DNA from 4 places in the Mesorhizobium sp. WSM3873 genome. Region 1 is predicted to be linked to each of the others. Evidence: riboswitches for the same ligand, from Rfam matches in the RefSeq annotation. Region 1 holds a riboswitch; each other region holds the start of a gene.
What was found. A riboswitch is a leader RNA that binds a small molecule or an ion and turns the genes downstream of it on or off. The one in region 1 is predicted to bind cobalamin.
Positions count from the first base shown of each region.

Region 2: linked by a shared signal. The riboswitch ahead of bluB (5,6-dimethylbenzimidazole synthase) and the one ahead of metE (5-methyltetrahydropteroyltriglutamate--homocysteine S-methyltransferase) in region 1 are both predicted to bind cobalamin.
Region 3: linked by a shared signal. The riboswitch ahead of A9K71_RS15430 (HoxN/HupN/NixA family nickel/cobalt transporter) and the one ahead of metE (5-methyltetrahydropteroyltriglutamate--homocysteine S-methyltransferase) in region 1 are both predicted to bind cobalamin.
Region 4: linked by a shared signal. The riboswitch ahead of A9K71_RS18285 (DUF1636 family protein) and the one ahead of metE (5-methyltetrahydropteroyltriglutamate--homocysteine S-methyltransferase) in region 1 are both predicted to bind cobalamin.

Region 1 covers NZ_LYTM01000014.1:2,969-10,715, forward strand. Annotated here, with positions in the region: gene A9K71_RS12225 (MucR family transcriptional regulator) at 1-249, opposite strand, end outside; gene A9K71_RS12230 (DUF982 domain-containing protein) at 496-798, shown strand; gene A9K71_RS12235 (DUF982 domain-containing protein) at 1,074-1,322, shown strand; gene metE (5-methyltetrahydropteroyltriglutamate--homocysteine S-methyltransferase) at 2,035-4,389, opposite strand; cobalamin riboswitch at 4,478-4,678, opposite strand; gene A9K71_RS12245 (HAD-IIA family hydrolase) at 5,443-6,216, opposite strand; gene A9K71_RS12250 (NAD-dependent succinate-semialdehyde dehydrogenase) at 6,713-7,747, opposite strand, start outside.
Region 2 covers NZ_LYTM01000023.1:314,362-322,108, reverse strand. Annotated here, with positions in the region: gene ribB (3,4-dihydroxy-2-butanone-4-phosphate synthase) at 1-348, shown strand, start outside; gene A9K71_RS17200 (GNAT family N-acetyltransferase) at 381-917, shown strand; gene A9K71_RS17195 (MFS transporter) at 943-2,166, opposite strand; gene A9K71_RS17190 (TetR/AcrR family transcriptional regulator) at 2,288-2,878, shown strand; gene A9K71_RS17185 (hypothetical protein) at 3,023-4,003, shown strand; gene bluB (5,6-dimethylbenzimidazole synthase) at 4,034-4,771, opposite strand; cobalamin riboswitch at 4,814-4,992, opposite strand; gene A9K71_RS17175 (histone deacetylase family protein) at 5,107-6,033, shown strand; gene A9K71_RS17170 (exodeoxyribonuclease VII small subunit) at 6,037-6,288, shown strand; gene A9K71_RS17165 (DUF2277 domain-containing protein) at 6,483-6,749, shown strand; gene A9K71_RS17160 (pirin family protein) at 6,758-7,678, shown strand.
Region 3 covers NZ_LYTM01000021.1:25,095-32,841, reverse strand. Annotated here, with positions in the region: gene A9K71_RS15435 (HWE histidine kinase domain-containing protein) at 1-400, shown strand, start outside; gene A9K71_RS15430 (HoxN/HupN/NixA family nickel/cobalt transporter) at 939-2,006, opposite strand; cobalamin riboswitch at 2,096-2,287, opposite strand; gene A9K71_RS15425 (hypothetical protein) at 2,802-3,101, shown strand; gene A9K71_RS31550 (hypothetical protein) at 3,462-3,917, shown strand; gene A9K71_RS15415 (DOPA 4,5-dioxygenase family protein) at 3,999-4,406, opposite strand; gene A9K71_RS15410 (hypothetical protein) at 4,649-5,374, opposite strand; gene A9K71_RS31545 (hypothetical protein) at 5,906-6,049, shown strand; gene A9K71_RS15405 (nucleoside hydrolase) at 6,080-7,054, opposite strand; gene A9K71_RS15400 (ABC transporter ATP-binding protein/permease) at 7,187-7,747, opposite strand, start outside.
Region 4 covers NZ_LYTM01000027.1:27,343-35,089, reverse strand. Annotated here, with positions in the region: gene A9K71_RS18315 (NADH-quinone oxidoreductase subunit E) at 1-524, opposite strand, end outside; gene A9K71_RS18310 (NADH-quinone oxidoreductase subunit D) at 525-1,715, opposite strand; gene A9K71_RS18305 (NADH-quinone oxidoreductase subunit C) at 1,725-2,330, opposite strand; gene A9K71_RS18300 (NADH-quinone oxidoreductase subunit B) at 2,335-2,916, opposite strand; gene A9K71_RS18295 (NADH-quinone oxidoreductase subunit A) at 2,907-3,272, opposite strand; gene A9K71_RS18290 (winged helix-turn-helix domain-containing protein) at 3,598-4,797, shown strand; cobalamin riboswitch at 4,827-5,026, shown strand; gene A9K71_RS18285 (DUF1636 family protein) at 5,065-5,493, shown strand; gene cobW (cobalamin biosynthesis protein CobW) at 5,495-6,532, shown strand; gene cobN (cobaltochelatase subunit CobN) at 6,550-7,747, shown strand, end outside.

The DNA of each region.
Region 1 (7,747 bases):
CTTCTTACCGTCCTCAAGGCTGACAATGTAATCGGGTGTAACCGATTTTCTGATCGGTACGGCAGGGCTGAGAGCTTCCGGCCTTTCTGGTGCGGCACCACCGGAAGTGGCTTTCAATGCGATGTGGATCTGGCCAATCAGCCCAGGCAGTTCACCGACCGGAACCGGATTATTCGAGACATAGGCTGAGACGACATGGGCGGTGAGTTCGATGAGGTTGTCAGCTTTGCTCTCAGTTTCTTCGGTCATGAAAACGCTCCCGGGCTTAGACTAGGCGGTGGAGAATCAATTCATAGCTTAATAGTGACGACCGCCTTTGATGGCAACCAAGCCATTGCACGATCTGTTGGCGGATCGCTACACACCCGGCCGCAGTCGCAGGATATTCCTTCTTCAACAGTCATCGTCCTGACAACACCGCTGTGCCATGGTTGGGCCGCGTCGATGCGGCGCCTCTTCACGCAAATTGGTTATTCGGATAGTTCGGAGAAACGAATGAACGGTAAGGCTTTCCGCAACCCCCTTTTCGTGAAGCGCGCAACGCACATCATCCAAGAGATTGCCGGTCTTGCGGATGCGATCGATTTTCTCAATGAATGGCCGGAAGAACGCAGAGACGTGATCCACGAAGCCGCCCTGAGGGCGTGCTACGATGCATACGATGGACGCAAGCCGGTAAGCACGGCGCGCAATGCCTTTTTCGGCTTTGCGAAGCGTGTCGCCATATTGGAAGATCCAACCTCCGCGATGCAGTGGATCGCCGCCTGCAGATCGGGCGGTGGAAAAGTGCAGGTGTAGACTTCGACGACATGTTTGAGACTGGCGCGAGGCGCGTCAAAGTGTGCAGTATGTTCAAGTTCCACAGCTAGACCACGCGAATGAGAAGCAGTTCCTCACCACCGACTACAAAAGCGCAGATTGCACGCAAGCTGACCATGGCCAGAGGCACCTCATGTCGATCGCTTGCCCGCCAAAGGCCAGCCTCAGTGGTGCAGGGTGCATCGGTCGCGTTCGACTGAGTAAACAAGTATGACCCGGGCGGTTTGCCGCATAGTGGCTGTGGAGGAGGGGGGATGACCGGGTTGATCAGATTTGAGAGGCCAGTCGTTGTTCAGGTCAGCCGCCGCAGCTCAGAGCGTATCGTGTTCGATGTCAACGACGCGGCCGCTATCTTGCTGCGGGATCTGCATCATGAGACCGATAAACGCAGAATAGCGATGGACGCCTGTCTGCAGGTGTTACGCGGTAAGACCCATGCGCCAGCCGCTCGACGAGCTTTCGTCGCAGCCGCGCTCGAAGCCCGCATTCTACGCAACGATTGAGATTTATGACGCTGCTCATGGATTTCGCCCATCTGCGCATCGCTATTTGGCGCGGTCCGAACACCGCTGCCGGCAATCCGCCAGGAGCAAGCCAACCCCGCACTTTCCGCGATGGCTTTCCCGATCGCGCGTCGGATCTCCCACTATCAAAACACAAGGGGTCCGCCAGCCAAGCTGCGGCCGCTCGGCTCGCCTGCGGCGGTTGGAGACAGAGGCAGACGGGCCATTGCGCGGGAGTTGGTCCGCTGCAGATGGCAGAGCGCGATGCCGCGTCAATAGTTTCCACAAGGGCTGTTTGAACGTTCCCCAGGTTAGTGCTGCATCCGGTTTCCCGGAACACGCTCCGCGGACCGGCGCCGCGTGATCGCCGACGCCTCTCCCGATGGTCGGGAACGGGGCTTCGGCGATCATGATCGGAAAGATGATAGTGATACTGGACTATCCCGATACCAAATAATCCGAAAATGACTGGCGGTGAGCCGTCTGTTTTCTGGCCGGCTCATTTGAGGGCCGGCCTCCTTCGATCGCCCGCCAACGCCCGCCTTTGGAACAGCTGGCGTGGACGCGCCATAACAATGCCCCGACCAGACCGAGCTTGCCGAGGCGCTTCGTCCGCGGCAGCTCGATTTCTTTGGGTGAGCCGGATAGACTCAAACCTCCTTCGCCCGGGGTGCAGCGTCGCTGCTCACCGCCGGCGAGTGTCACCCGGCCCTTACGCCGTCTGCGCTTTTTCCCGAATTGCGCGTGCCGCAGCCACCATGTTCGCCAGGGCAGGGCGGACCTCCTCCCATCTGCGCGTTTTGAGGCCGCAGTCGGGATTCACCCACAGTTGGCCGTCCAACAATCGATCACGCGCCAGCATGATGAGGTTGGAAATTTCGCCCACTTCCGGGACCCGCGGCGAGTGAATGTCATAGACGCCAGGACCGATGTCGTTCGGATACTTGAAGGTTCGAAGCGTATCGAGCAGTTCCATCTGCGAGCGCGAGGTTTCAATGGAGATTACATCGGCATCCATCGCGGCAATCGCGTCCACGATGTCGCCGAACTCGGAGTAGCACATATGGGTGTGGATCTGGGTCGCATCGCAAACGGCCGTTGAAGCCAGCCGGAAGCATTCGACGGCCCAGTCGAGATAGGCCTCCCATTCGACCTGGCGCAGCGGCAAGCCCTCGCGCAGTGCGGCTTCGTCGATCTGGATCATCTTGGCGCCGGCCTTTTCGAGGTCGCTCACTTCATCGCGAATGGCAAGCGCGACCTGGCGGCAGACGGCTGAGCGCGGAAGGTCGTCTCGGACGAACGACCAGTTGAGGATCGTCACCGGGCCGGTAAGCATGCCCTTCACCGGCTTCAGCGTCAGCGACTGGGCATATCGCCACCAATTTAGTGTCATCGGATTTTGTCGCGACACATCTCCAATGATGATCGGGGGGCGCACAAAGCGCGAGCCATAGCTCTGCACCCACCCGTGTTGCGTGAAGGCGAAGCCGCAGAGCTGCTCGGCGAAATATTGCACCATATCGTTGCGCTCGAATTCGCCGTGGACCAGCACGTCAAGTCCGATCTCTTCTTGCCAGCGAACGGCGGTTTTTATCTCTTTCTTCAGGAACGCTTCATAGTCGATGTAACTCAGCTGGCCTTTGGCATGAGCTGCCCGCGCCTTGCGAATCTCGGCTGTTTGCGGGAAGGAGCCGATCGTCGTGGTGGGGAAAGAGGGCAAGTCAAACGCGTCGGCCTGTAGCTTGGAGCGGACGGCAAATGCGCTCTTCCGGCGCGTCATGCCGACCTTGATGCTGGCGAGCCTGCCTTCGACGAGCGGATCATGCACCTTCGCGGATGTCGAGCGAACGGCGGCAGCCTCAGCCGACGCCTCCAGTTCGGCGGCGACTGCGTCCCGGCCTTCGGCCAGGGCACGGGCGAGCACGACCAGCTCGTCGGTCTTTTGCGCTGCGAAGGCGAGCCACGACCTCACATCCGCATCGAGTGCCGTCTCCATGTCCAGGTCGATCGGCACATGCAGCATCGAGCAGGACGGAGCAATCTCCACCCGCTCCAGCGGCCAACCCGCGACGATCGGCTTGATGCGGTCAAATATGGCAGGCAGGTTCGCGCGCCAGACGTTGCGGCCGTCGATCAGCCCGAGCGAGAGCACAAGTTCCTTCTGCGCGAGCCGGCCGACGGCCTCCAACTGCCCTGGAGCGCGCACGAGATCCACGTGCAGTCCCGCCACGGGCAGAGAAATTGCGGTCTCGAGATTGTCTCCCAGCGATCCGAAATAGGTAGCGACCATGATCTTCAACTCGGGTGCTGCTTTCGACAGCCGGGAGTAGGCGAATTGGAGCGCATCTCGTTCGTTGGGAATCAGATCGAGCACGAGCGCCGGCTCATCGATCTGCACCCAATCGGCTCCCGCGAGCTTCAGCCTCTGCAGGAGCTCCTCGTAGACGGGCAGCAGCCGTGGCAGGAGCGCAATAGGGTTGAAACCTTCCTCAGGTGACTTCGCCAACTTGAGAAAGGTAACTGGTCCAAGCAGGACCGGGCGAGTGTGGATGCCGAGCGCCTTGGCCTCGAGGAAATGATCGACCGGTTTCGCCGACGAGAGCGCAAAGCTCTGATCGTCCGTGAGTTCCGGCACAATGTAGTGATAGTTGGTGTCGAACCATTTGGTCATTTCCATCGCGGCAAGGCCATGCCCATTGGCCGCAGGCTCGTCACCGGCATGTCCACAATCCGCGGCCTGACCTTGATTGCCGCGCGCCATGGCGAAATAGTTATCGAGTGGGACCTCGCCGTCAGTCCAGGCGTATCGTGCCGGCACGGCGCCGACCATGGCGACTGTGTCGAGCACATGGTCATAAAGCGAGAAATCGTTGGACGGGATTTTCGACACGCCGCGATCGTGCTGCTCCCTCCAGCTAGCGGCACGCAGCGTCTTCTCCGTCGCGAGCAGGTCGGCAGCAGGAGATTTTCCGGACCAGTAGTTTTCAAGCGCGAATTTCAGTTCCCGCCGTCGACCGATACGCGGCACGCCGAGCGTTGCTACAGGAATTCGTTGAGAGACAGTCATGCCATACCCCGATGGTTGGGGCGGGGGAAAAGGAACCCGCGAATAGGCGGCACGAAGCCGAGCTACCGCGACCACCAGACCCCCGCCCGTGGACGTTGTTCGTCGTGGCAGGTCTCCTGGCTCGCGGGTCAAAGCCTCTGCCCGTCTTCCCGAGGCCGTTCGCCTCAGTGACATCAATGGGCTTGGCTCGCCGCTAACAGTTGCGGGGGCAGCGCCGGCATCGCACCGGCTTCCCTCTTAGCTCCGCTACGGCAGTGCCGCACGGAGAACCATGACATGCGCACAATCACAGCCGCTTCGCTCCTTGTCAATACCATATAACGAGATGTTTATGTGATTATGCGAATGCCTTGCGCTGATCGGTCTCTTTCGCCCAAAGCCGCATACGACGTCGGGTCGGTCGAAAATCGCGGTCAGCGCCGCCCGTCGCGCTCGAACTGCGCTCCACCGAAGTGCTTCAGGTGCTTGCCGACTGACCGGCCGTCCAAGTGCCCGTTCGCCTCCCACATCTTCAAGCCAAGGATGGGGTCATCGTCGGGTGCATTCACAGTTGGCCCGAAACTCGAATTAGTCATTTCCGGGACAACCAGAGAAATGAAAGCGCGATGGCTTCCGTCTGATCGGCGCTCAGTTGGAGGCGGCGCCGGCATTGTTGGAACGGCGTGATCATCAGGTGGGCCTTCTCGGGTCGGCGACGTCGCAGTGCTCTTGCACACAGGACTGCATCTGTCGTGGCAACTGGGAAAAATCGTCTCGGAACAATGCAATCGCTCTGGAAGCGTTATGTCACATCGCGGACATCGTCGAGATCCGACAACGGGCGACCCGGTAATCACCGGATCAACTCCGGTGCGATCGCTGGCACGCCAGAACCAAAGCAGTGAAGCTCGCAATGAACTTGCTTGCCCTACATGGGTGTACTTCGACTAAGTTGTCACGCTTGTCACTTCTTTTCTGGATGCGGGCCGGCTGTTCCTCCCGATCATTGCCCAGGTTGACGGCGGCATGCGGAACGTAGAGGAGCGTCGGTCTTCGTGTAGGGGTGCGTTCGGCTTATTGGTTCACTATGATCTGGTCCAGATCGGCAAGGCACTCGACCACGTAGTCCGGTCTGAATGGAAACCGCTCTATGTCAGCCAGTTTGGTCACCCCAGTAAGCACAAGGGCTGTTCTCAGACCCGATTCCAGCCCTGCGAGCACGTCGGTATCCATGCGGTCCCCGACCATGATGGTATCGACAGCTCGTACTCCCAGCCGGTCGAGCGCGCCGCGCATCATGAACGGGTTCGGCTTCCCGACGAAATAGGGCTGACGGCCGGTGGCCTTCTCGATTAGTGCCGCGACAGCCCCGCACGCCGGATGGGAGCCCCGCTCGGTCGGGCCAGTCGCATCCGGATTGGTGGCGAGAAAACGCGCGCCTTTCGCCACAAGCTCGGCGCCTGTTGCGATCTGCTCGTAATGGTACGAAGTGGTGTCTCCGAGGACCACGAATTCGGGGGCAAACTCCGTTATTCGGCAGCCTGCCTGCCGCAGGGCCTCGACCAGACCGTGGTCGCCGATGACATAGGCGGTTGATCCGTGCTTTTGCAGTGCCATGAACCGCGCGGTGGCGAGCGCCGATGTGTAGATGTGCTCTGGCTGCACGGCGAAGCCAACCGCTCTTAGACGCTCGGCATGATCTTCTGGTGTGAACCGCGAGTTATTGGTGAAGATCTGAAACGGCTCACCCTTGGCGACTAGCCCGGCGACATAGCCGACCGAGCCAGAAATCGGTTGGCCGCCCCGGACCAGGACCCCGTCCATGTCGAGCAGATGCGCTGTAATCATTGGATCTCAACCCTCAATGTCTTTCGTGCATGCACGGCCTGGGCACGTCTTGTGTCACTGAATCTTCTCCAGGCGAGAATGCCGGCGACTGTACCGATTCAGAGCGATGCGCGAAGGGGGCTCAGTTAGCCGTGCGGCAATAAGGAGGTTGCGGCGTAAACGTTTCGGTGGCGCCAATTCGCCGTGCGGACGCCCTTCACCGTCGGGTTGGCTACATTCGCCGTCTCAGCGCACCTGATGCACAATCGCCTTCTTAGTTGCAGCAGACACTGGCCTGGGGAGACGTACCGCGCTTGGATAAGTGAGCAACCTACCGTCCGCTGGTGGCACCTTGCCTCCTCGCTTTAGAGGGACTCAACGTAGCCGGGCGTCTAGATGCATACTTAAGGCGCCGGGGGGCACGGAAACGGCCCGAAGCCATCCGCAACAGGTTGCCAAGCGCTCGATCATCCCTTTGGTTGTGTCTGCGCCGCTCGAGTGTCCATCCAGTTAGAGATCAGATGCCGCCCATGCAGAGATATTTCATTTCGAGGTAGTCTTCGAGCCCGTGGCGGGAACCCTCCCGCCCGATGCCCGACTGCTTCATGCCGCCAAAGGGCGCCGCTTCCGAAGACATACGCCCCGTGTTGATGCCAACCATGCCGTATTCCAATGCTTCGGCAACGCGCCAGACACGCTTGAGGTTCGAGGCATAGAAATAGGCGGCGAGGCCGTAGATCGTGTCGTTGGCCTCACGCACAACCTGATCCGCACCTTCGAAGCGAATGATCGGCGCCAGCGGCCCGAAAGTCTCCTCTTGCGCAACAGCCATGCTGCTGGAAATTTCGGTGAGCACTGTGGGCTTGAAGAAGGTGCCATCCTTGCCGATGCGTTCGGCCCCGCATCGAATAATCCCACCCTTGGCAACGGCATCTGCGATGTGCGACTCGATCTTGGCCAAAGCATGCCTGTCGATGAGCGGTCCGATGTCCACTCCAGCAGCGAAGCCGTCGCCAACCGATAAGTGCCGGACTTTCTCCACGAACTTCTCGACGAACTCATCGTGAACGCTCGATTGGACGTAAAGACGGTTCGCTGAAACGCAAGTCTGGCCGGCGTTGCGGAATTTCGCCTGGATCGCGCCGTCAACCGCAGCGTCGATATCGGCGTCATCAAAGACAATGAAAGGGGCATTGCCGCCGAGCTCGAGGCTGACCTTCTTGATCTGGTCCGAGCACTGGCGCATGAGCAGCCGGCCAACCTCGGTCGAGCCCGTAAAGCTGATCTTTCGCACCTTGGGATTGGAGCAGAGTTCGCGTCCTACGGCGTCACCTTCGGACGCATAGACCAGGTTGATGACGCCGTCGGGAAAGCCGGCTTGTTGCGCGAGGGCGAACATTGCGCCCGCCACGAGCGGCGTCTGTTCAGCGGGTTTGAGCACAATCGCGCAGCCCGCCGCCAGGGCCGGCGAGATCTTGCGCGCCACCATCGACGCTGGGAAATTCCATGGCGTAATCGTGCCGACGACACCGATCGGCTGCTTGATCACCAT
Region 2 (7,747 bases), on a different contig from region 1:
CCGGTGCGGCTGCATTCGGAAGACGTCGTCACCGACGTCTTCGGCACCAGCCACCGCTTGGACCACATCATGGAGACGATGGGCGAGCGCAAGCGTGGCGTCATCGTCTACCTGCGCGAAGGCTCGGTCGGCGTCGCCCATCAGGAGCGCAAGCGGCCCCAGAGCGGCGACCGCGAGGATCACGAAGAGGCGCGCCGGCGCGAGAACGAGTGGCGCGAGATCGGGCTCGGAGCGCAGATCCTCAAGGATCTCGGCATCTCCTCGATCAACCTGATCGCCTCGCGCGAGCGCCACTATGTCGGGCTCGAAGGATTCGGCATTCACATCGCCAAGACGGAAATTCTCTGACGTTTCGGCCGACAGGGGGACGGAGAAAAACGATGGCCGGGCTATTGCCTGTCAGCCAGCAGACCGAACGACTGCTGCTGCGCCGGCCCAAACAGGCGGATCTGGAGTTTCTGGCCGATCTTTTCTCGCGCCCCGAACTGGTGGCGCATCGCCCCGACCCGACGCCGGACACGCCGCAGCAGAGTGCCGCAAGGCTCGCTCGCGACATCGATCATTGGGACAGGCACGGATTTGGTCGCTGGGCGGTCGAAGCCAACGAGAAACTGATCGGCTTCGGCGGCGTCACCTTATCGAGCGATTTCGATGGGCTAAACCTGTCCTATCATCTTCACCCCGAGACCTGGGGGCATGGCTACGCGACGGAACTGGTCCGGGGGAGCTTGCACGCGGCTTTCGGCCCCTTGCGCGCCGGTCGGGTGATCGCACTGGCGCGTCCCGCCAATTCGGCATCGCGGCGCGTGCTGGAGAAATGCGGCTTCGTCTTCGAGCGGGAGATCATGCTCCATGGCGCGCCGACGGGGCTTTACGCATTCCCGTCGGCGAAGTTCGTTCGACAGCAGGACGTATAGCCAGCCAGAGCCGGATGCAACGGTATCATCCAGCCGGAACAATCGCCGCTTCGCATTCATTCGGGTCGCAGTCCGGCGTCGCCAGCCGACACTGGCCGGCGAGCACGGTGACCAAAGCGACTGAGCCTGCCGCCACCGACACCCAGAACCCGTTCTGCGGTCCAAAAGTGTCGACCATCCAGCCGGCGGCGAAGGAGCCCAGCGCCATGCCGATGCCGATCCCGGTGGTCACCCAGGTCACGCCTTCCGTGAGCATTGCCGGCGGCACGTGGCGTTCGATCAGTCCAAAGGCGGTGATGAAGGTCGGCGAGATGGCAACGCCGCTGACGAACACGGCAAGCGCCAGCGTCGGCACCGTGTCGGCAAAAAGCAGTGGCAGAGTGGTGAGCGCGATGACGGCGACCGCTATCGCGAGTTGGCGTTGCAGCGGCGTGCGCAAACTGAGCGCGCCGACGATGATGCCGAGCACGAAGGATCCCAGTGCATAGACGCCGATGACGAGGCTGGCTGCTTCGGGCTGGCCCAGCTCTTCAGTAATGGCAACGGTGGTGACTTCCGTGGTTGCGAAGGTCGCGCCGACAAAGATCAGCGCGAAGGTGATGATCTGCACCGGCCGCAGGCGGATCGCCGAGCCGGCCGCGCCATCCTCGGCCGGGCGAATGGGCGGTTCCGTCGAACGCTGCAGCAGGAATGCCGCCGAGCCGAAGGCGAGCAGCAAGGTGCTCACCACCATCCCGGCTTCCGGGAACAGCGCGGCGCTCAAGCCCACCGACAGCGAAGCCCCAGCGACATAGACCAGCTCGTCCGCGGCCGATTCGAAGGCGAAGGCCGTATTGAGCTCGGGGCGGTCGCGAAAAATCTCGGTCCAGCGCGCCCTGACCAGCGCCGGGATGCTGGGCATTAAGGCGGCAAGCAGCGACGATAGGAACAAGGTCCACACCGGCCAGTGCTGGTTGGCCGCGACGATCAAGGTCGCGAAGGCAAGCGCCGAGACAAGTGTCGTCGGCACGGCAATCCGGCTCTGGCCGAGGCGGTCGACCAGCCGCGAGACCTGCGGCGACAGGAAGGCGTTGACCAAAGCGTATGTGGCCGAGACGGCGCCGGCCAGCCAGTACTCGCCATGCGTTTGCGACAGCATCGCCACAATGCCGATCGGCGCCATGGCGATCGGCAGCCGGGCGATGAAGGCTGCCGCGGCGAAGCTCTTCGTGCCAGGAGCCCGAAAGATTTCCGAATATGGGTTTCGCATGGTCCCATTCCTCGACAAGGGAAGGCGCCGCAATTACATACGCAGCGTATGAATGTCAGATAGTTCATACGTCGCGTATGTCAATTAGCATACGACGCGTATGTGAATAAGGCCAGGAGCCATGCATAAGCCCCGCAAGGAGATGATCGCCGAGACGCGCGCCAAGCTGATCGCGGCCGCGCGCCATGCCTTCGGCACGATCGGCTATGCCGAGGCCTCGATGGACGATTTCACCGCTTCGGCGGGTCTGACGCGCGGCGCGCTCTATCATCATTTCGGCGACAAGAAGGGGCTGCTGCAGGCGGTGATCGCCGAGATTGACGCCGAGATGGCGGCGCGGGTGAACGAGGTGGCCTCGCGGGCGCCTACTCGCTGGCAGCATTTCGTCGACGAATGCACCACCTATATCGAGATGGCGCTTGAGCCGGAAATCCAGCGCATCATGTTCAGGGACGGCCCGGCCGTGCTCGGCGATCCGGCTCAGTGGCCCAACGCCAGCGCCTGCACGGCTTCAATGACCGATCACCTGTCAAAGCTGCAGGAGGAGGGCGTCGTCGTTCCCGATCTCGATCCCGAGACCGCAGCGCGGCTCATCAACGGCGCCAGTAGCCAGGCCTCGCAGCGCATCGCCAATGCCAAGGATCCGGAAGCGACGTCGAAGAAGGTTGTGGCGGCGTTCAAGCAGCTGCTGGAAGGCCTGAAAACCAAATAGCATCCGGTCGCGGCGTTGCGGGCAATCACTCGGGTCCGCGCTGCCTCAGACAATTGTCCCCCGCTCAAAATCCCTCCGACATTGACTTTGGCAGGAGCGAGCGCATCCTCTCCCGCCAATTCTCTGAGGCGGAGGGTCGGGGCCATGTGGGACTTCAGCATCGGCCGGTCGGTGTCCATCATGATGCGGACGTGGCCGTTCATCGTCTTTCGCATCATCGTCTATTTCGGCATCACGGTGGCCTACATAACAGCGACCGGCACCGGCGCCAGCGTCGGTTACGGCGTCGGCCACATCTCGACCGATCCGGACGGGCCGATGTCCTTTGCCTTGTGGGGTGGGGTGGTCGGCTTCGGCGTGGTCTCGATCGCCGTCTACTGGATCCGCGAATACATTCTCTATGTGCTCAAGGCAGGCCATATCGCCGTCATGGTCCATCTGATCGACGGGCAGGACGTTCCCGACGGCCAGGGCCAGATCGCCTATGCGCGCGAAGTGGTGACGAAGCGCTTCGCCGAGGCCAACATCCTTTTCGTCGTCGACCAGCTGGTGAAAGGCGCCATCCGCGCCATCACAGGGCTGATCGGCGGCGTTGCTGCGTTCCTACCCATTCCAGGCTTAAGCGGTCTGGTGAGCTTCATCAATACCGTCATCCGCCTGTCGCTGACCTATGTCGACGAGATCATCCTCGGCTACAACATCCGCACCAATTCCAACTCGCCTTTCGAGACCGCCAGGCAAGGCGTCGTGCTCTACGCGCAGAACGGCAAGTTGATGGTCAAGAACGCCGTCTGGCTGGCGGTGATCATGTGGGGCGTTTCCTTCGTCATTTTCCTTTTGATGCTGGCGCCCGCCGCCGCGATCCTCTGGGCCATGCCGGGCCAGCTTGCCGGCTGGGCCTTCGTGTTGGCCATCGTCTTCGCCTGGGCCTTCAAGGCGGCTTTCATCGAGCCCTTCGCCATCGCTTCGCTGATGCAGGTCTACTTCGCCACCATCGAGGGCCAGGTCCCCAATCCGGAATGGGACCGGCGCCTGGCCGAAGCCTCGTCCAAGTTCAGGGAATTGCGCGACAAGGCGCTCAGCCCCTTCGGCGGCTCGCGCTGGGATTCGCCAAGGACCGCTTGAGCAGCAGCCCCGGCCACGAAGGCCGCCTGATCACGGCTTCGCCCCTTCACGGGAACCAAGGCGAGCGATCGCCGATTTGAGCGGCGCCTCGCCGGCGCCGCAAAAGGTCTCGCTCATCACCAGCTCGGGCAGCGGCAGGCGCTTGCCCCAGCCATGCGCTTCGAGGTCGGGCCTCGGCGCGAATTCCGAGACGCGGCCGACGCAGAGATAGGCGATCGGCGTGACGTGCTCGGGGATCGACAGCAGTCGCTTCAGTGCTTCGGGCTCGATGATGCTCACCCAGCCGACCCCGACGCCTTCCGCCCGCGCCGCGAGCCAGAAATTCTGCACCGCGCAGACGGTGCTGTAGAGGTCCATCTCCGGATTGTGCCAGCGCCCGAGCGGCGAGTTCTTCGAGCGCTGGCGGTCGCAGGTGATGCAGAGGTTGAGCGCGCTTTCGCAGATGCCCTCGAGCTTCAGCTTGCGGTAGAGCGCCCGCCGCTCCACCTCGATCGCCGGCAGTTCCTGTTCGCGCGCGGCCAAAAACAGGTCGCGCACCTGCCGCCGCCTTGTGGCGTCCCGGATGACGATGAAGTTCCAGGGCTGCATGTAGCCGACCGACGGCGCGTGGTGTGCCGCGGTGAGCAGCCGCGCCAAAACGCTGTCGTCGAGATCGTCGGCAAGGAAATGGCTGCGCACGTCGCGCCGGGTGAACATGGCTCGGTAGACGGCGTCGCGCGCCAATTGGTCAAAGTCATCGCCGCCGGCGGCGGCTGTTCGTGCCTGCATCGCTTGTCCCCTTGCGATAAGCAGTCCTCCGCCTGACCATGCGGATGACCATGTCTGCCGGGCCGGTCTTCTGGCTCGGGATCGACCCGCATCCGGCGCCTTCCCGTCTGGGACAGTGGCGTTTGCCGGCGCGGTCCCCCTCACAGCGTTGGGCACGCCACGGATTTCAACCGTGTTCCCGATTCTCCCGCGTTGCGGGCACCAGGCAGCGACGCGACCTTATCGCGAAGCCGAAGCCGGGCCAATGCCGCCAGCGACACGATTGGGCGCGATTTCCCCAATCATTCGGCGCTGAAACATGGCTATCCGTGCGACAGGTGCCTAGATTAGGCGCCATGACCACTCGTCTTTACACTCATCCGGTATTCCTGGAACACCTCACGCCGCCCGGCCACCCCGAGCGGCCCGACCGTTTGCGCGCCATCGAGCGCGTGCTCGACGACGAGGCTTTTTCGGCCCTCGACCGCGTCGAGGCGCCGGAAGGCGACGAGGCGACGATCCTTTACGCGCATCCGGAGGATTTCGTCGGCCGTGTCCGCGCTGCGATTCCCGAGACGGGGATCGTCTCGATCGATGCCGACACCAGCGCCAGCCCGAAAAGCTGGCAGGCGGCGGTGACGGCGATCGGCGCGGCCAACGCCGCAGTCGACGATGTGTTCGAGGGCCGTGCCGCCAATGTCTTCGTTGCCGCGCGTCCGCCCGGCCATCACGCCGAAAAAGCGACCGCGATGGGCTTTTGCCTGTTCAACACCGCGGCGATCGCCGCCCGTTATGCGCAGGAGAAGCATCTGGCCGAGCGCGTCGCCATCGTCGATTGGGATGTGCATCACGGCAACGGCACGCAGGACATTTTCTGGGACGATCCGTCGGTGCTCTATTGCTCGACCCACCAGATGCCGCTTTATCCGGGCACCGGTGCCAAGAGCGAGACCGGCGCCGGCAACATCGTCAACGCGCCGCTTGCGCCGAGCACCGGCAGCGACACGTTCCGCGACGCCTTCCTGTCGCGCGTGCTGCCGTCGATCGACGCCTTCCAGCCGGATCTGATCATCATTTCCGCCGGTTTCGATGCGCACCATCGCGATCCGCTGGCCGCGATCAACCTGACCGAGGATGATTTCGACTGGGCGACCGGCCAGCTGATGGAGCGCGCCGGGCGCCACAGCGGCAACCGGCTCGTCAGCCTGCTGGAGGGCGGTTACGATCTGCAAGGATTGGCATTTTCGGTCGCCGCCCATGTCGGGCGGCTGATGAAGGGATGAATGATGGCTGATGAAGCTAACCAAGACGTCAAGGCGATGAGCTTCGAACAGGCGCTCGACGCGCTGGAGAAGATCGTCGATGATCTGGAGCGCGGCGACGTTCCGCTCGACCAGTCGATCAAGATCTACGAGCGCGGCGAGGCGCTGAAGGCTCATTGCGACCGCTTGCTCAAGGCCGCCGAGGACAAGGTCGAGAAGATCAGGCTTTCGCGCGACGGCAAGCCGATTGGAACGGAGCCGCTCGACGCCGAGTGAGGTATATTGAGATTCAGGTGAGGCCGGCCTGCAAACGGCGGCTTCCTGCGGTTCCGGTGCTCAGATGCTTTCAAGTACGCTCCGCTCCGGCACTCGGAACCTGCCATTTTCCGCTCGGTCTGACCTGAATCTCAACACACCTCGGTGCACAATGTCAGACCGGTTCGGGCAGAAAGCAGGTAAGGAGTTAAAGCATGTGCCGAAACATCAAGACCCTGTTCAACTTCGATCCGCCGGCGACCGACGACGAGGTCCATGACGCGGCGCTGCAGTTCGTGCGCAAGCTGAGCGGCGCGACCAAGCCGTCCAAGCGCAACGAGCATGCCTTCAACCACGCCGTCGAGGCGATCGCCGCCGCCGCGCGCGAGCTGCTTGACAGCCTCGAAACCACCCAGCATCCGCGCAACCGCGAGGAAGAGGCCGCCAAGGCGAAGGCCCGATCCGCGCTCCGCTTCGCCTGACGCCGGTCATGAGCTTCTTTCCGGGCAACGATCCCGAGGCCGGCGACGCCTTCGCCTGCGACCAGATCGAGTTGATGGTCATTCCCAACGCCAAGGACATTGGCGGCTTCGAGGTTCGCCGCGCCTTGCCGACGGCGAAACGCAGGCTGGTCGGTCCGTTCATCTTCTTCGACCGCATGGGCCCGGCCATCCTGCGTGCCGGCCACGCGATCGACGTGCGCCCGCATCCGCATATCGGGCTGTCCACCGTCACCTATCTGTTCGACGGCAAGATCAGGCATCGCGACTCGCTCGGCACCGAAATGGTGATCGCGCCGGGCGACGTGAATTTGATGACCGCCGGCCGCGGCATCGTTCATTCCGAGCGCACGCCCGAGGAATTGCGCGGCGCGCCGATGTCGATTTCCGGCCTGCAGACCTGGCTGGCGCTGCCGGACAGCAAGGAAGAAATCGCCCCGGTGTTCGCGAACACGTCGGTCGTCCAACTGCCCGAAATCGATGCCGAGGGCGTTAGCGGCCGCGTCGTCATCGGCGAATTTTCCGGGCTGCGCTCGCCCGTCGCGCCCGCCTCGGAAACGCTCTATGCCGATCTGCGGCTGGCGGCGGGCGCCAGCGTCAAAATCCCCGGCGACGCCGAGGAACGCGCCATCTACACGCTGGAGGGCGAGGTTTCGATTGCCGGCGACCGTTTCCCGGCCCAGCGGCTTTTGGTGTTCAAACCGGGCGAGGAAATCGTCGTGTCGTCCGAGCGCGGCGCGCATTTCATGCTGTTCGGCGGAGCGTCGCTGGGCTCCAAACGTTATATCTGGTGGAATTTCGTTTCGTCCTCGAAAGAACGCATCGAGCAGGCCAAGGAAGAATGGAAGACGGGCCGCTTCGATATCGTTCCAGGCGATGAGGAAGAATTCATTCCGCTGCCGGAAGGTTAGCGCAGGATGGACATCCTGCGCCAGGCGCGTCACTGACACGCATTTACATTGGCGCGCCGTCAGCCTATC
Region 3 (7,747 bases), on a different contig from region 1:
ATCCGGGCCGGACGTGACGCTGCGGCTGAACGCGGTGCAGAACATCGGCATGGCGCTGCATGAGCTGGGCACCAACGCGACGAAATACGGCGCCCTGGCCGGCGACGCCGGAACCGTGCGAATGGACTGGCGGGTAGCCCCGGCCCCCGAAGGCAGCGACTTCGAGCTGGTCTGGGAGGAACATTTTTCCGAACCTGCCGCGGCCGCGGATGCCAAGCCGCACAAAGGCTTCGGCAGCGTCGTTCTCCAACGCGTCGTCCCCACCAGCCTCTCCGGCAGCGCCTCCATGGAACGGCTGCCCGGCCTCGTTCGCTGGACGCTCTCGGCGCCGCTCCCCAACGTGGTTGTCGCCCGCGGGGCGGAGCTGGACGGCGATGAGCAGATCGGCGGGCTGACGTGACGCCGGTTTCATCCTGGGAGACCGAACAGGGCGGCTCGCCGCCACGTCGGAAGCTCGCTGGCGCCGCCGAGCCCTCGCCGTAGCGCCGTACGCCGAATGGCTTGCGCTGCTCCCATTTTTGCTTTCCCCTTCCCCACTTTTTTAGAACAGAAAAGCGCCAGCTTTTCTGTTCTGGACTCTGGATATTTGGACTCTGGATTCTGGCTTATGGATTATGGGGCTTATCCCAGGCCTTAACCCCTGGCTTATCCAAGCGCAGAATTCCATCAAACTTCCAAAGGCTTGGGCTACGGGTCCTCAGCATGCCTTTGAAGCGCGTGCGCACGGGCCGGCGATCTCCTGTTGCTGTCTGGCCAACAGTGAACAAAATGGGAACAAAAATGTCAAGCCGGGCACCGCTGACAGAGCTGGCGATCGTCGCCTTTGCCGTCATCGGCTTCCTGTTGCCGAGGCGCTTTAAGGAGGCAGGCTGGCAGCCGCCGGGATCTGATGGCAGAGAGATGCGGCTGGCCTGCTGCAGCCAGCCGCGGCCGGCGGCTTATGAATTCTTTGCTGCGGATCCGATCTCCACATCGTCCAGCCCCTTGGCCTTGTAGACGACGTAGGAGATCGCCCAGGCGGCGATGAAGATGCCGATAATGGCGAAGCCCAGATTGTTGAAATTGTCGTTGAGCGTGCCGACGCCGTTCCAGAAGCCGCCCGACAGACCGAGCTTGTCACCGATCAGGCCGAGCGCCTCGATGCCGCCGATCAGCACTGCGACAAGGACCGACACCAGGGTGATCGTCATGTTGTAGTACAGTTTGCGGATCGGCTTGACGAAGGCCCACTCATAGGCGCCGAGCATCATCACACCATCGGTCGTGTCGACCAGTGACATGCCGGCCGCGAAAAGCACCGGGAAGACCAGAATGGCTTCGAACGGCACGCCCTTGGCCGCTTGTGCCGCGGACACGCCGAACATGGCGACTTCGGTCGCGGTGTCGAAACCAAGGCCGAAGAGGAAACCAAGTGGGAACATGTGCCAGCTGCGCGACACCAGCCGGAACATCGGGCGGAAGACGCGGGCCAGGAAGCCGCGATTGTTGAGCAGCAGGTCCAGATCCTCCTCGACAAACGCCCCACCGGCCCGCACCCGCCGATAGCTTCTGTAGATCGAGAAGAAGATGACGATGTTCATCGCCGCGATGGCGAGCAGGAAGAGTGCGGAAACGCCGGTACTGATCGTGCCGCCAATCTCCTGAAGGCTTTGGAAACGGCCGAGCAGGGACGTTGCCGCCGCGATAGCCGCAGCGACGATGACGACGATCGTCGAATGGCCGAGTGCGAAAAAGAAACCGACGGAGACCGGCCGTTTGCCGTTCTGCATCAGCTTGCGCGTGACATTGTCGATGGCCGCTATGTGGTCGGCATCGACGGCATGGCGCAAGCCGAGGCCATAAATGACGAGAGCGACGCCAAGCAATGTCGGCTTGTCCTGGAAGGCGACGAAAGCCCACAGCCACGCCCCGACGTTGAGAATGGCGAGCGCGCCGTAGATTGTTATCAGTCTGGCCTTCAGGTCGGGCGCGCTTTTGTTCAGCATTTTCGATAGTTGGATCAGCATGGTTCTGCCTTTGACGTTGCCTGTCATCGCAGGGAACTCGCCCCGCCGTCCGGCCAGGCGCGCACACCGGATCACCCCGTCCGATGTTCTGCTTTGACGTCCATGATGGCAGGTCTCCTGGCTCGCGGATTGCCGCCGCTTTCGCCTTCCCGGCCCATGCAGCCAGTGGCATCGTGAAAACGGCATGCCGCTTACAGTTGCGGGGGCAGCCACGGCTTTGGATTTCTCCGCACCGCGTTCCCTTTTGATCCCCGAAGGGAACCATCAGCGCGAATTCGCCACACCGCGGTTGGCCAGTCAATCGACAACTCCGACGGCCAGAGGCCCCTCACGCCATCGTGACGAAAGGATTGCGGCAGGCGCTGCGAGGCGGGATGACGCTATCGTTGGCCCGATTGACCACAAGTAGGCCAAGCGGAAGGTTTCTACACCATTACATCGCGCTAATGTAAGGCTATCGTTATGCATCTTCCTGGCAAGAGGCGGCGGAAAGAAGATAGTGCTGTGTGAAGAACAAGCTGCGGCCTTTTTCTTAGTCACCCAAGCAAAAGAGAACATTTCCATTCCACAGCTGTGGATGGCCGCCTACTGCGCGCTCGCATAGCCAGCAAATATGTGCTCTACTCGCCGAACCTTGGGAGGCGGGACACAATGTATCGGGCTGTTGCTTTAATTGCCGCGCTGGCTCTAGCTGGCTGCGCAACTACATCAGAGATGCCGCTGGCTCCAAACGTAGTACGGTTGGATACTCACGCTAGCGGAGCTCTTTTCACTGGGTCTGCCGGCGCGATCACAATGAAGAAGGCGGCTGAGGCAACTCTGTCTCGCGGCTATACGCACTTTCGGTTTGAGCAAGCTTCAACTGCCTCCGGCTCCAGGTTTGTCGGTATGTCCAGCAATACGTTCGGTAGCGCAAATGCAACGGTAATGGGCAGCACGGCTTACGGTACTTACAGTGGAACAACCATTAGCACGCCCATGTATGCTCCGACGGCTGATATCGGTGTCACGGTCATAATGTTTCATGCCAATGAACCAGGCGCGCAAGGCGCTTTTGATGCCGCCGAAGTTCTGAAAAAAGGCGGGAGGGTGTGATGTGGGGCGAAGGAGGGCACCGCCCATTGAGTGCCTTCCAAGCCCCCAGCGTCGGCTCGGTATTCACCTCCAGCCTCTTCCGCTTGGTCCTCCTCGCCAAGCACCTCGCCCTTCACCCAGCGGCCGCCGATCCAGATTGGGTCGATCAGGTGGTCGCGCTAGGGTCTGGTGGTAGTGGGATGATGAGGATGCTCAGGCCGCCGGTAGTTTAGCATCAGAGGCGCATCAGAGGGGTGATCTGGCGAGACGAGGAAAGCGCGAGATGCATCGCTGCCATTCAAATTGGATCCTCATCGTTGACTAAGCTTTCAAGTAATCCCAACTATAAGATGGGCTTTGTTCTAAAGCGTTGAACGAACTATGTTCGCCAAATTTGAACGCAAAGCAGTACTCAATGTCCTCGGCGGCTTTCTTGCCGGATATGGGTTCACGGCTTTTGTCTGCTTCTTTGTCCTGATTCAAGTTTGGGAATCAGCCGCCCCTCATTTTCCCGATCCCGCGACAGGGTTAATCTACCGACACAATGAGCATGGCTGGGTCACCTACTTCTCAGCTTTTCAGGCGACCAGTTGTTGGCTCCTCTTTTTGACGTCGATTCCAATAGCGTTGGTCGGTGGTCATATCAGGCCCAAGCGCAACTGGAATGTTGTTGCAAGCAGGTTTGGCATCAGGTCCACCTATGAAGCAGACGACCCGCGTCGCGTTGGCCGATGGGGGTTTCTTGCAGGGGTATGTTTTGCTCCCGTCGTAATCGTCGTAGCAGCGCCGCCGCTGGTTCGTTGGCTGAATGGGATTGGGTTCGTCGCCAACTTCTGACGCCACTTTGCCACGAAAGGGCTGTCTAGATTATTTCCGTCATTGTTGGCCGATTACCCTGATTGAGGGCTCGACCTCCCCTCACACCCCCAGCGTCGGCTCGGTATTCACCTCCAGCGCCTCTTCCGCCTCGTCTTCTTCGCCAAGCACGTCGCCCTTCACCGGCAGCGCCCGGCCGATCCACATCGGGTCGATAAGGTGGTCGCGCTTGGGGTTGGTGGTGTTGGGATGGATGAGGATGCTTAGGCCGCCGTGGTTCAGCATCAGCCAAGGAACCAGCGTGGCAAAGATCTCGGTGGCGAAGGAGACCTGGTACATGGCTTGCTGGTGCGGGCCGACCGGCTCGTCGCGCCAATTGCCCAGGCGCACGCGGAAACGCTCTGCGATGCGCTGGCGCAGCCATTCGGCATGCTGCCGCTCGGCCTGCCCGCCGTAGTAGATATGGGCGTGATAGCTGGCGATCTCGGCGATCGGCCTGACTTCGTTCATCGCAATGCTCCCCTTCGATGATTTTTTGCGCCCGGCGGAACTCTAGCCGAAGCGCGGGCGCCTTGTCTGCAGCCGGCTGAGATCCGGACTGCGGTCGGCAGGGTTGTCGGATATGGCGCTCCCCCGCTCCGTCTCGGCTGCGCCGAGCCACCTCTCCCTTCCACCTTGTGGGGGCGAGGAATTGCCAAACCGCCGAGGTTGCAACCGGCAGGAAGGATGGCAACGGCCGTTGTGCCTTTGGCCTAAATCACCGCGGTGACCGCGCCCTTCGCATTTAGGCGGCAGCCGACTTTCGCCTGCCTCACTTCGATGCCGCCTCGCCTGTCATAGTCTATGCGCACCTCGATCGGCGCGTTGAGCCCGCTTCGGCGTTGACGCAAGGGGCCGGCGCTGACCGTGTAAACACGCACGGCGCCGAGGGGCTTGGCGGCCGCCGTGATCGCGGCGCGACAGGCGCGCACCACGGCGGCCGGCGTGCCCCGTATCGCCTTCGGAGGTGACAGCGGCGCGATGCGATAGCCTTTGGTGACCCGCCGGAGGTCGCCGCCGGCGGATCTGGAGGGCCTCAGCACTGGAGGCAGCACAATGGTCTGCGTCGCGCTCTTGGCCAAAGCAGGGGCTGTCGGCACCGCGGCCGGGTTCTGCGCAGAGGCAGCCGATCCGCTGACGGCGGAAGGATCGTCGCCCGCGGCGGCGCCGCCCACGCTTGTCGACACGCCTGTGCTGGTGCTGCCCAGATTGCCGCCGGCATTGACGCCGAGCGATCCGCCGCCAGTCGATGCGCCGACGTTTGCGCCGCCGACACCGTCGGCACTGGCGCCCACGCCCGCCGACACGCCTTGCGAACCGGCGCCCAATCCGGCGCCCACGCCGATGCCGCCGACCTTGCCGCCGACGCCGACGTCAAGCGCCGAGGCAGGCCCGATCGGGATGGCGATCGCCAGCGCGGCTGCTAGGTATTTTTTCATGGCCAGACCTTTGTTCCAAGGCCAACCTTGTGTGGCTCCTCATCGAGCGTCCGCTCGACAGCGGTCTGCGAAGCCTTCGTCGCGCGAATGCGTGCCGAGCGATGGCGACTTCTCGCCCTGCCAGGCATCGGCCTCGGCGGTGACCGGCGCGGCTGGAGGCCGCTCGAAAGACGAATGATAGAAAAGCGGTCTCGGCAACGCCAAGCACTGAAAAAGGCTTAGGACTTCTCCTTTCAACTTAGCTGTCGACAGCAGGGCAAGTTTGAGCTCGCCTACGCGCTGCTAACGGGCAACTTTCAAATTAGTTTCAACTAAAATGCAACAGAACAAGGACACCACCGTGCCAGCGCCGATTGCTGATGCCGACGCCGGGCTCTCGTCGGAGTGGCCCCGTCTCGCTTCGCCGGGCCAATTCTCCCCCACCTCCTGGCGTGCGCCGGCCTGGAGGCTTGAGAGTCGCCCAGGGCGGCAAGGCGCCCGCGCTACCGGCTCGAAGCCGCAACGCTCATCGCGCTGGCCGACAAGGACGCGGTGCTGGTCGGCCAGGCCGACCTGTTGCGATCGATGGTCGAGGGTGCGGCCGGCGATGCGATCCTGGCCAACAAGCGCGAGATCGAGACCGGCATCGCCGCCATCAGCGCCACATTGCGCGACAGGCAATCGTTCCTGCTGTGAGGGCCGGCTAGGCCTTGCCCCTGGAGCGCCTCACGCCTTTTGACTGGTGAGGCGCTCGAGCGCATCGACGATCAGGTCGCAGAATTTCGCATGGTCGAGCTTCATCGCCACGGTGTTGCGGAAATCGACCTGCTCGCTCGCCGTGCCGCCGAAATGGCGCATGCCGCCCAGCCTCTCGAAATTGCAGACCGTCATGCCCTTGGTCCAGCGTCCGGCAAGCTCGACGCGGATATCGGCCTTCTCGGTGGTGAAGACGCCTGCATCGATCATCGCCGCCACGCAGCAGGCGTCATGGACGGCGGGATAGGCTATCTGCAGCAGGCCGCCATGCGTGGTCGCGATGAATTCCCAGATGTCGAGGATGAATTTGGCGATCGGGCCGCCGACGGCGCGCACCCTGTCCTGCAGGTCTGGGGTGGCCAAGGCCTGGTGCGTGAGGTCAAGCCCCACCATGGTGACGTCCCAAGCGGCGCGGAACACCACGTCTGCGGCCTCCGGGTCGGCATAGACGTTGAACTCGGCCGCCGGCGTGATGTTGCCGCGCGTGAAACTTCCGCCCATCGCGACGACCCGCTTCACCCGCTCGACGATGCGCGGCTCCTTGCGCACGGCTAGAGCGATGTTGGTGTAGGGCCCGACCGGCACCAGCGTGACCGTCTTCGGCTCATGCGCCATGACCGTCTCGATGATGAAGTCGACGGCATGGCGCTGGTCGAGCTCGAACGAGGCGGGCGGCAACTCCGGGCCGTCCAGCCCGGTCTCGCCGTGGATCTCGACGGCCAGCACCTGGTCGATGATCAGCGGTCCGGGAGAGCCTTTCGCCACCGGCACCTTTATGCCGTAGGCCGTGCAGACGGAGAGCGCGTTGCGCGTGGTGTTCTCGACATTGTGGTTGCCCGAAACCGTGGTGATGCCGAGAAGGTCGATGTTCGGGTTGCCGGCCGCAAGCAGGATGGCGATGGCATCGTCGTGCCCCGGATCGCAGTCGAGGATGATCTTTTCCATGGGGTCGCCTCTCCCTGGCCTGCGGCGATTACAGACCGGGGCCTCTGGTGACGTCAAGGTTGCCGCCTGGCGGAAGTGCGACCCCTGCGGTCGATCGCTACAACGGACGCGCTTGCCGCCTTGATGCCGCCCTCAGCGGGCCTGGCCGCCTCTCGCCCCGCTCCCCCACAGCGCCCGCGCGAACACGTTGCGCTTGCCCCTGCGCGGCGCCAGCTCCACATCGCTGACCAGCTTCGCGCCGCCCTCGCGGCGCTCCAGCGTGATCTTGCGGCTGTGGAAGGCTTCCAGCTCCGCGCGGTGGGCGACGCTGATGACGGTGACCTTCGGCAAAGCCTGGATCACCGTCTGCATCATCTTGTCCTGGCTCTTCTCGTCCAGCGCCGAGGTCGCCTCGTCCAGCACGACGATGTCTGGCTCGTGCAGCAGCAGGCGCGCGAAGGCGAGGCGCTGCTTTTCGCCGCCGGAGAGCGTCTGGTCCCACGGCGCCTCTTCCTCGATCCTGTCCCGCAGGTAGCCGAGGCCGACCTTGTCGAGGGCGGCGTCGATCTCGTCCACCGTCCAGTTGTCGGCGGCGGCCGGATAGGCGACCGCGCGCCGCAGCGTGCCGGTCGGGATGTAGGGGCGTTGCGGCAACATGAACAGCCGCTTGCCGGCATGGAAATTGACGCTGCCGCCGCCCCAGGGCCACAGGCC
Region 4 (7,747 bases), on a different contig from region 1:
CCGGCTTCATAGAGATCGATGATCTCGGCAAGGCGCTCCGGCGTCAGGTCTTCGAACGTGTCCTTGAAGATCATGACCATCGGCGCGTTGACGCAGGCGCCGAGGCATTCGACTTCCTCCCACGACAGCGTGCCCTTGTCGTTGGTATTGAACTGGTCGTGATGGATCTTAGACCGGCACACATCCATCAGCGCTTCCGAGCCGCGCAGCATGCAGGGCGTGGTGCCGCAGACCTGGATATGGGCGCGGGTGCCGATCGGATTGAGCTGGTATTGCGTGTAGAAGGTCGCGACCTCGAGGCCGCGGATGCGCGGCATGCCGAGCATATCCGAGATCGTCTCGATCGCCGCCTTCGTCACCCAGCCTTCCTGTTCCTGAGCGATCATGAGCAACGGGATGATGGCCGACTGCTCGCGTCCCTTTGGGTATTTGGCGATCCACTGCTGCGCCGCCGCGGCGTTCACCTCGTTGAAGGCGAAGGACGCTGGCTGGACGCTGGCATCTGCGAGACGGCGGACTGACATTTAGCGATCGACCTCACCAAACACGATGTCGAGGGAGCCAAGCACGGCGGTGACGTCGGCCAGCATGTGGCCGCGGCACAGGAAATCCATGGCCTGCAGATGCGCAAAACCCGGCGCGCGCAGCTTGCAGCGATAGGGCTTATTGGTGCCGTCGGAGACGAGATAGACGCCGAACTCGCCCTTCGGCGCCTCGACAGCCGCATAGACCTCGCCGGCCGGCACGCGATAGCCCTCGGTATAGAGCTTGAAATGATGGATGAGCGCTTCCATCGAGCGCTTCATCGCCGCGCGCTTCGGCGGCACCACCTTGCCGCCGAGGTTCGACACCGGTCCGGCGCTCTCCTTGCCGAGCAGAAGTTCGACGCACTGGAGCATGATCTTGGCCGATTGGCGCATCTCTTCCATGCGCACGAGATACCGGTCGTAGCAGTCGCCGTTCTTGCCGATCGGGATGTCGAAATCCATCTCGGAATAGCATTCATAGGGCTGCGCCTTGCGCAGGTCCCAGGCGGCACCCGAGCCGCGCACCATCACGCCCGAAAAACCCCAGGCCCAGGCGTCGGCGAGCGACACCGTGCCGATGTCGACATTGCGCTGCTTGAAGATGCGGTTGCCGGTGAGCAAGGCGTCAAGGTCGTCGACCGACTTCAGGAACGGATCGATCCACTTGCCGATATCCTCGATCAGCCTCTGCGGCAGGTCCTGATGCACGCCGCCTGGCCGGAAGTAGGCCGCATGCATGCGCGAGCCGGAGGCGCGCTCATAAAACACCATCAGCTTCTCGCGCTCGACGAAGCCCCACAGCGGCGGCGTCAGCGCGCCGACGTCCATCGCCTGCGTCGTCACATTGAGGATGTGCGACATGATGCGGCCCATTTCGGAATAGAGCACGCGGATCAGCTGGCCGCGCTTCGGCACCTCGATGCCGAGCAGGCGCTCGGCCGCGAGCGCGAAGGCATGCTCCTGGTTCATCGGCGCGCAATAGTCGAGCCGATCGAGATAGGGCACCGCCTGCAGATAGGTCTTGGCCTCGATCAGCTTCTCGGTACCGCGATGCAGCAGGCCGATATGCGGATCGACGCGATCGACCACCTCGCCGTCCAGCTCCAGCACGAGACGCAAAACGCCGTGCGCAGCAGGGTGTTGAGGCCCAAAGTTAATGTTAAAATTGCGGACGGAGGTTTCAGCCATTGTGGCGCCTCAATTTGGCTTCGCCTTTTCATCGCCCGGAAGGACGTAATCCGTTCCCTCCCATGGGCTCAAAAAGTCAAAGTTTCTAAATTCCTGCTTCAATTCCACCGGCTCATAGATGACTCGCTTGGCCTCGTCGTCGTAGCGAACCTCGACGAAGCCGGTCAGCGGGAAGTCCTTGCGCAGCGGATGCCCTTCAAAGCCGTAGTCGGTGAGGATGCGGCGCAGGTCCGGATGGCCGGAGAAGAGCACGCCGTAGAGATCATAGGTCTCGCGCTCGAACCAGTCGGCGCCGGGATAGACGCCGGTCAGCGACGGCACCAGCGTCTCCTCGTCGGCCTGGACCTTGAGGCGGATGCGGACGTTCTGCTTCGGCGACAACAGGTGGTAGACGACGTCGAAGCGCTTGGCACGCGACGGATAGTCGGCGCCGCAAATGTCGATGATCGAGACGAACTGGCAGCGCGGGTCGTCGCGCAGGAAGGTCGCGACCTCGGTCAAGTTGCCCGGCTCGACGCAAACCGTCAGTTCGCCATAAGCAAGCACCGTTTCGCCGATGCGGCCGGAGAGCTTCTCGCCGAGATAGGTGGAGAGTTCGTGCAACGCCAAGGCCATTGGTTCACCGTTCGATCGTGCCGGTGCGGCGGATCTTCTTCTGCAACAGGAGAATGCCGTAGAGCAGCGCTTCGGCGCTCGGCGGGCAGCCGGGGACATAGATGTCGACCGGCACGATGCGGTCGCAGCCGCGCACCACCGAATAGGAATAGTGATAATAGCCGCCGCCATTGGCGCACGAACCCATCGAGATGACGTAGCGCGGCTCCGGCATCTGGTCATAGACCTTGCGCAGCGCCGGCGCCATCTTGTTGGTCAGTGTGCCCGCGACGATCATGATATCGGACTGGCGCGGAGACGCGCGCGGCGCGACGCCGAACCTCTCTGAGTCATAGCGCGGCATCGAGGTGTGGATCATCTCGACCGCGCAGCAGGCGAGACCGAAGGTCATGAACATCAGCGAGCCGCTGCGCGCCCAAGTGATCAGCGCCTCGGTCGAGGTGACAAGGAAGCCCTTGTCGGCCAGCTCATTATTGATCTCGAGGAAGAAGGGATCGTCCTCCCCCACCGGCCTGCCGGTGTTGGGATCGATGATGCCCTTGGGCTTCGGCGCGACGAGGGTGCCTGAACTGTCGTTCAATCCCATTCTAGCGCTCCTTTTTTCCATTCATAGGCAAAGCCGATGGTCAGCACCACCAGGAACACCATCATCGACCAGAAGCCGAGCATGCCGAGCTTGGAGAAGGACACCGCCCACGGGAACAGGAAGGCGACCTCGAGATCGAAGATGATGAACAGGATCGACACCAGGTAGAAGCGGATGTCGAACTTCATGCGGGCGTCGTCGAATGAGTTGAACCCGCATTCATAGGCGGAAAGCTTTTCCGGATCGGGATTGCGGTAGGCAACCAGGAACGGCGCAACGATCAGCGCCAGGCCGACGACCATCGCCACTGCGATGAAGAGCACGATGGGCAGATACGAACTTAGGAGTGCGCTCATGCGGCGACTTTCCTTCGGCGGCCAGTTCACTTTGATTACAGCAACGGACTCTAAGGCGGAAGCGTGACAGTTTAACCCGCTGAACCGTTTTAGGTGGCCTATGCTGCGACGCGGCGAGGGTTAGCGCAGCGGTTTCGGCGACGCAAGTCAAACCTTGTTCAAAATCCGGCCCTGGACGCCATATCGGAAGAAACTGGTCCGATCCGCTCCTGTTTGATTTCCTTCATGTTTTACTCCACTTTTCTATCCTGACATATCTCCCGCCATTTGCCTGCTAGCATGGCCGGAATCACCGACTGGAAACCCCGGCAAAGGATCGGTAGGGATGAAGGAAAAGATCTCGCTCGCCGCAGCAAGGCGCATTGCGCTCGGCGCGCAGGGTTTCACCGATGCGCGGCCTGCCGGCACGCCCGATCGTCGCCATCTCGCCCGCGTGCTTTCCCGAACTGGCCTGCTGCAGATCGATTCCGTCAGCGCCGTGGTGCGCGCCCACTATATGCCGCTCTATTCGCGCCTCGGCCCCTACCCGCTTGCGCTGCTCGACAACGCGGCCGTCACCCGCAAGCGAACCGTCTTCGAATACTGGGCCCATGAGGCTTCCTTCCTGCCCGTCGAGACCTATCCGTTGATGCGCTGGCGCATGCAGCGGGCCGAGAAAGGCGAGGAAATGTATCTCGGCCTCGCCAAATGGGGCCGCGAGCGCAAGGCGATGATCGAGGAGATCTACGGGCAAGTCGCGGAACGCGGGCCGATCGCCGCCTCCGACATCGAAGGCCACAAGGGCAATGGCGGATGGTGGGGCTGGAGCGAGGCCAAGCACGCTTTCGAATGGCTGTTCTGGGCCGGGCGCATCACCACCGCCTACCGGCGAGGATTCGAGCGCTATTACGACCTGCCCGAGCGGGTTCTGCCGCAGGCCATCCTCGACCTGCCGGTGCCCTCGGTCGAGGACGCGCATCGCCAATTGCTGCGCATTTCCGCCCGCGCCCATGGCATCGCAACCTATGGCGATCTGCGTGACTATTTCCGCCTGGCGCCTGGCGATACGAGAGCCAGGATCGAGGAACTGGTCGAGATGGGCGAACTGCTGCCGGTGAAGGTCGAAGGCTGGGACAAGCCCGCCTATCTCCACAAGGACGCCCGCTTTCCGCGCCGAATCGAGGCCCGCGCCCTGCTCGCGCCCTTCGATCCGGTGGTATTCGAACGCATCCGGACGGAAAAACTCTTCGGCTTCCGCTACCGCATCGAGATCTACACGCCGGCCGAGAAGCGCCAGTACGGCTACTACGTGCTGCCTTTCCTGCTCGGCGACCGCATCGTTGCCCGGGTCGATCTGAGAGCCGACCGCCCGGCCGGCGTGCTGCGCGTTCATGCGGCTTTTGCCGAAGCCGGCGCTCCCGCCGAAACAGCCGCACAGCTCTTCGATGAGTTGAAACAGATGCAGGCATGGCTCGGCTTGGAAACCATCGAGGTTACGCCGGCCGGCGACCTTGGGCCGGCGTTGGCCGACATTTCGGTGTCGTAGCCGCGCGTTGACATGCCAGCACCTCTAAGCCTAAATCCGCCGCAGACGGTCTCCTCCCGGCAAGGGGAGGAGCCACGAGGGAATGCGGTGCGGGAAAACCCAAATCCGCGGCTGTCCCCGCAACTGTGAGCGACGAGCCTCAGCCGAAAACCACTGGGATGTTCCCGGGAAGGCGGCGCAAGGCGACGACCCGCGAGCCAGGAGACCTGCCGTCTGAGACATGAGAATCCGATCGCTCGGCGGGTTTTCCGGGCAAGGAGCCTGGTTTTGGATCGCAACGTCAGTTTTCCGGCTAGTACCGCGGACATTTCGTCCGAACCCCGCGACGCGCTATCGGAAGTGACCGTCATCGTCTGCTCCTCCTGCCGCGATGAGACCGGTTCGGACGCGCATCCGCGCGCCGGCGCCCTCCTTGCCGAAGACGCGCGCCGCGCCGCGCCGGACGAGAAAATCCGCATCCGCACCGTCGAGTGTCTCGGCAATTGCAAACGCCGCCTGAGCGCGGCGCTGCTGCGCGACGGCTGCTGGAGCTATGTCTTCGGTGACCTGGAAACGACCAGCGGCGCCGACCTCGTCACCGGCGCAAAGCTCTTTGCCACCTCGACCGACGGCCTCATCCCCTGGCGAGGCCGGCCCGATTCCCTCAAGCGCGGCCTGGTTGCCCGCATCCCTCCCCTCGACCTGCTGAAGGACTGACATGACCGCATCCCTCTCCCGTGTTCCCTGCACTGTCGTCACCGGCTTTCTCGGCGCCGGCAAGACCACGCTGATCCGCAACCTGCTCGAAAACGCCAAGGGCAAGCGGCTGGCGATCATCGTCAACGAATTCGGCGATGTCGGCATCGACGGCGAGATCCTGAAAGGCTGCGGCGTCGACACCTGTCCGGAGGAAAACATCGTCGAACTGGCCAATGGCTGCATCTGCTGCACCGTCGCCGACGATTTCGTGCCGGCGCTCGACCAGATCCTGTCGCGCACGCCGAAAGTCGACCACATCCTGATCGAAACCTCCGGCCTCGCTTTGCCGAAGCCGCTCGTCCAGGCCTTCCAGTGGCCGACGGTGAAGAGCCGCGTGACGGTCGATGGCGTCATCGCCGTGGTCGACGGTCCGGCGCTGGCCGACGGCGGCGTCGCCGCCGATATGGACGCCCTGCAGGCGCAGCGCGCCGCCGACGATTCCCTCGACCACGATGATCCGGTCGAAGAGGTGTTCGAGGACCAGATCGCTTGCGCCGACCTGATCATCCTGTCGAAGAGCGATCTGATGGACGCGGCCGGCTCGGAGCGCGCCAACGCCGTCATCGGCGAGCACGTGGCGCGCGCCGTCAAGGTCGTACCGACCGCACAGGGCAAGGTCGACCCGTCGGTGCTGCTCGGTCTTGGCCTCGCCGTCGAAGACGACATCGAGAACCGCAAGACCCATCACGATGACGAGCTCGACCATGAGCATGACGATTTCGACTCCTTCGTCCTCGATATCCCGTCCATCGCCAGTCCGGATGAGCTGGCAAAGCGCGTCGCTCTCGCCGCCGAGCAGGAAAACGTTCTGCGCGTCAAAGGCTTTGTCGAGGTGGGTGGCAAGCCGATGCGGCTGCTGCTCCAGGCCGTCGGCCCGCGCGTCAACCACTATTACGACCGCGCCTGGACGTCGAACGACGACCGCCGATCGCGGCTCGTCGTCATCGGCCTCAAAGGGCTGAACCGCCCGGCGATCGAGCGTATCCTCGCCGGCTGAGGCAAGACCGAACCGCGATGCACATCCTCACCACGACATCCGCCTCGCTCGACGATCTCGCCGAGCCGATCGACCTCAGGCAGACGCCTGCGGATGTCGTGGCCCTGTCCTTCACCGACAGCGATCTCGCCGGCCTCGCCGCTGCGTGGAAGGCCGACGCCGCGCGGCTGCCGTCGATGCGGCTGGCAGCACTTCGCGATCTCCGCCACCCGATGTCGGTGGATCTCTGGATCGACAGCGTCGCGCGCCATGCCAGGGTCGTCCTGGTCCGCATTCTCGGCGGCTACGACTGGTGGCGCTACGGCTGCGACCAGCTCGCAGCGGTTGCGCGCGAGCGAAATATCAAACTGGCGCTGCTGCCGGGCGAAAGCCACGACGAGGATCTGCGGCTGATCGAAGGCTCGACCCTGCCGCGCGCCGAACTCGACGCCCTGCTCGGCTATTTCCGCGAAGGCGGCCCGGCGAACATGAGCGCGCTGGTGCAAAGACTGGCAAGGCTCGCCGGGTCGGATACGGCCGTGGCCGAGCCGGTGAGCGTGCCGAAGGCGGGGTACTATCAACCAGGAATCGGAGTTGTCGCGAAATCAGTCTTCTTGAACGTCGGCGATCCGTCACACCCCCCTCTGTCCTGCCGGACAGAGGGGGGTGTGACGGAGCTCAACATCGACAGCGTCGGTGCCCCCGTCATCCCCATCCTCTTCTACCGTTCGATGCTGCTCGCCGCCGACGTCGCCCCAATCGATGCACTCGCAGATGCCTTTCGCTCGCAGGGCATGACGCCAATGCCGATCTTCGTTTCGAGCCTCAAGGACCCGGTATCGCTGGCTTTCGTCGAAACCGCCATCGCCTCGCTGAACCCGTCCGCCATCGTCACTGCAACCGCCTTCGCCTCCGGTGCCGAGCCGGGTGCCGAAACGCTCTTCGACCGCGCCGGCGTGCCCGTGTTCCAGGTCATCGTCGCCACGACGCGGCGCGAAGTCTGGGAGAAAAACCAGCGCGGCCTGGCGCCCGCCGACCTTGCCATGCATGTCGTGCTGCCCGAGCTCGATGGCCGTATCCTCGCCGGCGCGATCTCCTTCAAGGGCGAGATTGACACCGATCCGGCGCTGGCCTTCCGCGCCTTCGCCAACCGTCCCGAGGCGGATCGCGTCGCGCAGGTCGCCGCCCGCATCGCCGCCTTCCTCCGCCTTCAACGGACGCAGCGGGCGGAACGCA